Linked DNA regions of Peribacillus sp. FSL E2-0218. The protein of the gene in region 1 binds, or shares a complex with, the protein of each later gene. Links are inferred from orthologs where the notes say so. Each region holds a gene or a part of one and is shown in the gene's direction. Other genes may lie near its edges.

Region 1 (3,272 bases):
TGTAAAGCGGCGCAATTGACGAAAGCCGATACTGATCTGGATCTGGATGATGTGGGGGCTTACGCAATGATGGCCGAAAAGATGTTCAACTTGCCGATTTTTTACCTGGAATATAGCGGGGCTTATGGAAATGTCCAGATGGTGGAAGCTGCCAAAGAGAACTTGGACAATACCGTCTTATTTTATGGCGGCGGAATAAAGTCGGTTGCACAGGCAAAAGAGATGGCGCAGTTTGCGGATGTCATCGTTGTCGGTAATGTGATTTATGAGGATTTGAAGGTGGCACTTGCCACAGTTTCAGCAGTTAAATGAAAAAACGGAATAAATGTAGTATACTAAAACGAAAACGAATGTTCGTATAGGCGGTGTGATAATGCAATATTTAGCGGAAAAATTACTAACAGGTTTGAACCAACAGCAACAAAAAGCAGTGAAATCCACAGATGGTCCACTTTTGATCATGGCTGGAGCTGGCAGTGGAAAGACGCGTGTGCTGACTCACCGGATAGCTTACTTGATGGTCGAGAAGGAAATAGCACCTTGGAATATCCTTGCCATTACGTTCACCAATAAAGCGGCACGTGAGATGAAAGAGAGGATTCGCGCCATTCTGGGCGGTGCCTCGGAGGATATCTGGATTTCGACGTTCCACTCGATGTGTGTCCGCATTTTGCGCAGGGATATTGATCGAATCGGATATAATAGGAATTTCTCGATATTGGATACGACCGATCAGCAATCGGTCATCAAGCAGATCATGAAGGAACGGAACATGGATACGAAGAAATATGATTACCGTGCCATATTAGGCAGCATCAGTTCAGCGAAAAATGAATTGGTCGGTCCGGAAGAATATATGAAGACTGCATCGGAGTTCTTCACTAAAATAACGGCCGAGGTATATACGGAGTATCAAAAACGGCTGCGGAAAAATTCAGCACTCGATTTCGATGACTTGATCATGATGACGATCCAATTGTTCCAACTTGTCCCGGAAGTGCTTGAATACTATCAGCGCAAGTTCCAATATATCCATGTGGATGAGTATCAAGATACGAACAGGGCACAATATATGCTTGTTAAACTACTGGCTTCACGCTTCCGTAACCTCTGTGTCGTCGGGGACTCAGATCAATCGATCTATCGCTGGCGCGGTGCGGATATTGCAAATATCCTTTCATTTGAAAAGGATTATCCGAATGCCAACATGATTTTTCTTGAACAGAATTACCGCTCGACGAAAAAGATTTTGGAAGCGGCGAATAAGGTCATCGATAACAATCAAAACCGCAAGCCGAAAAATCTCTGGACCGAGAATGCCGATGGCAATAAGCTATTCTATTACCGTGCGGATAATGAACAGGGTGAAGCGCAGTTCGTAGCCGGGAAGATCAATGAGCTGGTTCAGGACGGCAGCAGGAAATATTCCGATATAGCGATTCTTTACAGGACAAACGCACAATCACGTGTAATGGAGGAAGTTCTGCTCAAATCCAACATAAATTATGCCATCGTCGGAGGCACCAAGTTCTATGACCGTAAAGAGATCAAGGACTTACTTGCCTACCTCCGCCTTATTGCCAATCCTGATGATGATATCAGCCTTCGCCGTGTGATCAATGTACCAAAACGCGGAATTGGCGCAACCTCCATGGATAAAGTCGCGGATTATGCAAACCAATATGATGTTTCCATTTATAAAGCTCTTGAATCCGTGGAAATGGTCGGGATAAGCGGGAAGGCCACCAAGGCAGCAAGGGAATTCCATACGTTGATCACGAACTATACAAATCAGCAAGAGTACTTATCTGTGACGGAACTGGTGGAAGAAGTGATTAAGAAAACCGGTTACCGAGAGATGCTGCAGGCAGAAAAAACGATCGAATCACAAAGCCGGCTTGAAAATATAGACGAGTTTTTATCCGTTACGAAAGCATTCGAAAGCAACAGTGACGACAAGTCTTTGGTTGGCTTTCTAACAGATCTGGCGTTAGTGGCCGATATTGACCAACTTGATGAGAATGCAGAAGAGTCTACAAATACGGTAACGTTGATGACGCTACATTCAGCGAAGGGGTTGGAATATCCTGTAGTCTTTTTACTGGGACTTGAGGAAGGTGTTTTCCCTCATAGCCGTTCGCTAATGGATGAAGAGGAAATGGAGGAAGAACGCCGTCTTGCTTATGTAGGAATTACAAGGGCTGAGAATGAGCTATTCATGAGCAATGCCCAAATGCGGACATTGTATGGGCGTACGAGCATGAATCCCGTTTCACGTTTCATCGGTGAAATACCGGCGGAGCTGCTTGAAGACCTGAAACCGAAGCCGGCTCCAAGGGCAAGGCAAACCCCTTTCAGTTCTTCAGCAAGGGCCAGCACTTCTTCAGCTGCGACAAGAAAAGCACCTGCATTCGGCAGGGCTGTTTCTGCACCATCTGCCACGGGCGGTGAAGAGATTGGCTGGGCTGTCGGTGACCGCGCCTCTCATAAGAAGTGGGGTGTAGGAACCGTAGTGAGCGTCAAAGGGGAAGGCGAAGGAAAGGAATTGGATATTGCATTTCCAAGTCCAATTGGCATCAAGCGCCTATTGGCAAAATTTGCACCAGTTGAAAAAGCTTAAGCTATTATTATGCGAATACTGGTAAAGAATAGGGATATCTGACTTTAGACACCGCTCTTCCATATTGAAGTGCGGTGGAGTCTTCTTTAGAAAGGATTGAACGTATGGACTTAAAAGCTGCAGAGAAGAAAGTGCTAGAACTGCAAACGTTATTGAACCAATATAGTTATGAATATTATGTGATGGACCAGCCGTCAGTGCCTGATGCCGAATATGACCGATTGCTCCGTGACCTCATTGAGTATGAAGAGAAATTTCCTGAGCTGCAAACGCAAGACTCACCGACACAGCGGGTCGGCGGAGCGATTTTGGACATGTTCGAAAAAGTGGAGCACTCCACACCGATGCTTAGCTTGGGAAATGCTTTCAATGAAAGTGACTTACGCGATTTCGATAGGAAGGTCCGCCAAGCTGTAGGTGATGATTTTTCCTATGTTTGTGAATTGAAAATAGATGGACTTGCCGTCACGCTGCAATATGAGAATGGATATTTCGTAAGAGGGGCAACCCGGGGAGACGGAACGATTGGTGAGGATATTACGGCAAATCTAAAAACGATCAAGTCGATTCCTTTGAAGCTACGGGAGCCGATTTCTTTAGAGGTGCGCGGCGAGGCATTCATGCCGAAAAAATCATTCGAATCTCTGAATAT
Region 2 (3,308 bases), 4.4 Mb from region 1 along the record:
GGCAAAAAACTTCATAATCATTTAAACTGAAATTACTCTATTTTTCTCTTACAAAGGAGATGAAAAAATGATTAAAATTCTTTCTGCCCTTTTCCTTCCTTGTCTACTTGTCATGCTTTTTTCAAGGGTCACCTACAACAATGTCGTCGGTCTTGTGTTGACGGTTGCCTTGATAACAGCATCTGCATATAAAGGTTATACACATACGAACTTATTGATCATCGTTGATGCATTATCCCTGACAGTTGGATTCTGGCTATCGAAACGAATGATGAAACGAACATCCAAGAGCGCCTGACACCAGAGGTGCTTTTTTTGTACTCGGCTTGTCTTCACATATGAAGCGACAAAGGATATTAACTTAAAAATAGAATGCGTGTTCGCTTATTGCTGGTTTGTTTTGAGCTTGTTGTGGTAGAATGTGTATATATACTTTCTTAAACCGGAATAAATAGAAGGGATAGGAACATATCCCGTTTTTCATATAAAAATATTTCAATAGGAGGCTATGCTTGGTGAAGGATAAGTTTGAGTTAGTCTCAAAATACTCTCCTCAAGGAGATCAACCTGCAGCAATTGAAATGCTTGTCGATGGCATCAAAGAAGGAAAGGACATGCAGACATTATTGGGGGCGACGGGAACAGGGAAAACGTTCACCGTTTCCAATGTCATTCAGCAAATCAATAAACCGACGCTTGTCATTGCCCACAATAAAACGTTGGCAGGGCAGCTTTACAGTGAGTTCAAAGAGTTTTTCCCCAACAATGCCGTTGAGTACTTCGTAAGCTATTATGATTACTATCAGCCAGAGGCCTATGTCCCATCCACCGATACTTTCATCGAAAAAGATGCAAGCATCAATGATGAGATCGATAAACTTCGCCACTCGGCCACTTCGTCTTTGTTCGAAAGGAAAGATGTCATCATCATTGCCAGTGTATCCTGCATTTATGGGCTCGGCTCCCCGGAAGAATACCGGGAGATGGTCGTTTCTCTCAGAACAGGCATGGAAATGGACCGGAATGCCCTGCTGCACAGGCTCGTGGACATTCAATATGAACGGAATGACATAGCTTTCCAGCGCGGGACCTTCCGCGTACGCGGCGACGTGGTCGAAATTTTCCCGGCCTCCCGCGATGAACATTGCGTACGAGTCGAGTTTTTCGGAGATGAGATTGACCGGATCCGGGAAGTCGATGCACTGACCGGTGAAATTACCGGTGAGCGCGAACATATTGCCATTTTTCCTGCTTCCCATTTCGTAACCCGCGAAGAGAAAATGAAAGTCGCGATACAGAATATCGAGCTGGAATTGGAAGAACGCCTGAAGGAATTAAGGGAAGATGAAAAGCTCCTTGAAGCGCAGCGTTTGGAGCAACGGACCCGTTATGATCTGGAAATGATGCGGGAAATGGGCTTTTGTTCAGGGATCGAGAACTATTCCCGCCATTTGACGCTCCGTCCGGCAGGTGCGACGCCATATACGTTAATCGATTATTTTCCGGAGGACTTCCTGTTGGTCGTTGATGAGTCCCACGTGACCCTTTCACAAATCAGGGGCATGTTCAATGGGGACCAGGCACGGAAGCAGGTGCTTGTCGATCATGGCTTCCGCCTCCCGTCCGCGAAGGATAACCGTCCGCTAAGATTTGAGGAATTCGAGAAAAAGGTCCATCAATCGATATTCGTTTCCGCGACACCGGGACCATATGAGCTCGAGCATACACCTGAAATGGTCGAGCAAATCATCCGTCCTACCGGTTTGCTTGACCCAACCATCGAGGTTCGTCCAATTGAAGGGCAAATAGATGACATGATCGGTGAAATCCAGGAACGTGTCAAAAAGAATGAACGTGTCCTGATCACCACTTTAACGAAAAAGATGTCCGAAGACTTGACGGATTATTTAAAGGAAATCGGCATCAAGGTTCAATACCTTCATTCGGAAGTGAAGACCTTAGAAAGAATAGAAATCATCCGCGAGCTGCGAATGGGTAAATATGATGTACTCGTCGGAATCAACCTCTTGAGGGAAGGATTGGATATACCGGAAGTGTCGTTAGTGACCATCCTCGATGCCGATAAAGAAGGATTCCTTCGCTCGGAGCGGTCGCTCATCCAAACGATGGGCCGTGCTGCACGTAATGCCAACGGGCATGTCATCATGTATGCGGACCGCATCACGAATTCGATGGAGCTTGCCATCAATGAAACGAAGCGGCGCCGTGAAATTCAGGAGCAATATAATGAAGTGCACGGAATCCTGCCGCAGACCATTCAAAAGGATATCCGTGACTCCATCAGGGCTACACATGTGGCGGAAGAAGGGGAAGAGTACAAAGAAGATCTTGCGCCAAGCTTTGCGAAGCTCCCGAAAAAAGAGCGCCTAAAAGTGATGGAAAGCATGGAAAAAGAAATGAAGGAAGCAGCAAAGGCGCTGGACTTCGAGCGTGCTGCCGAGCTGCGTGATTTATTACTAGAGTTAAAAGCGGAAGGGTGACGAAACATGGCAATGGATAAGATTGTGATCAAAGGCGCAAGGGCCAACAATTTAAAGAATATTGATATCACGATACCGAGGGACAAACTAGTCGTCCTTACTGGATTATCTGGATCTGGAAAGTCTTCCTTGGCCTTTGATACGATTTATGCTGAAGGGCAAAGACGTTATGTGGAATCATTGTCCGCTTATGCGCGTCAATTTTTAGGTCAGGTGGATAAACCGGATGTCGATGCGATTGAAGGGTTATCACCTGCCATTTCCATAGACCAGAAAACGACCAGTCGCAATCCCCGATCAACCGTAGGGACCGTTACGGAAATCTATGATTATTTAAGGCTGTTATATGCACGTGTCGGCAGGCCTACCTGTCCGATCCACAATATAGAAATCAGCTCCCAAACGATTGAGCAAATGGTGGACCGCATCCTTGATTATCCTGAGCGCACCAAGCTTCAAGTATTGGCCCCGCTAGTCTCTGGCAGGAAAGGGACACATGCGAAGGTCTTGGAGGAAGTCAAGAAACAAGGATATGTCCGCATTCGTGTGAATGGGGAAATGCATGATTTAAGTGATGAAATCGTACTGGAAAAAAATAAAAAGCATTCGATCGAAGTGATCATCGACCGGATCGTCATTAAAGAGGGCGTTAGGGCCAGGCTTGCCGATTCATTGGAAAGTGCGTTGAAGCTTGGTGAAGGCAAGGTCATCATTGACGTCATGGGTGAGGAAGAACTGCTGTTCAGTGAGAATCATGCTTGCCCATATTGCGGGTTTTCGATTGAGGAATTGGAACCAAGGATGTTC

The links.
Region 2: the proteins of pcrA (region 1) and uvrB are in contact, whole or in part, in a crystal structure (PDB 7EGT), measured with the Thermus thermophilus proteins. The link is inferred for Peribacillus sp. FSL E2-0218 from one-to-one orthologs. Residues at the interface, in WP_096412145.1 of Thermus thermophilus: His654, Arg656, Phe657, Gln666, Asp668, Glu669, Lys680, Arg681, Leu682, Ser683, Lys685, Tyr686, Ala687; in WP_096411307.1 of Thermus thermophilus: Glu23, Leu25, Arg26, Asp27, Gly28, Glu29, Arg30, Phe31, Arg55, Glu326, Asp327, Phe328, Glu379, Ser382, Gln383, His398, Gly400, Arg401.

Annotation. Positions count from the first base shown.
Region 1 is NZ_CP150304.1:475,062-478,333, forward strand. What follows is about bases 56-2,996. They hold pcrA (DNA helicase PcrA), read left to right. Parts: upstream 56-373; coding sequence 374-2,620; downstream 2,621-2,996. Other genes in these bases: MHI53_RS02250 (heptaprenylglyceryl phosphate synthase), read left to right, coding at 56-312; ligA (NAD-dependent DNA ligase LigA), read left to right, coding at 2,725-2,996. Also shown: more of MHI53_RS02250, read left to right, coding at 1-55; more of ligA, read left to right, coding at 2,997-3,272. UniProt on the Escherichia coli protein: A helicase with DNA-dependent ATPase activity. Unwinds DNA duplexes with 3'-5' polarity. Translocates on single-stranded DNA with 3'-5' polarity. Initiates unwinding more efficiently from a nicked substrate than double-stranded DNA.
Region 2 is NZ_CP150304.1:4,853,560-4,856,867, reverse strand. Bases 32-3,008 are described here. They hold uvrB (excinuclease ABC subunit UvrB), read left to right. Parts: upstream 32-515; coding sequence 516-2,501; downstream 2,502-3,008. Other genes in these bases: uvrA (excinuclease ABC subunit UvrA), read left to right, coding at 2,508-3,008; MHI53_RS23555 (CsbA family protein), read left to right, coding at 68-298. Outside these bases: more of uvrA, read left to right, coding at 3,009-3,308. UniProt on the Escherichia coli protein: The UvrABC repair system catalyzes the recognition and processing of DNA lesions. A damage recognition complex composed of 2 UvrA and 2 UvrB subunits scans DNA for abnormalities.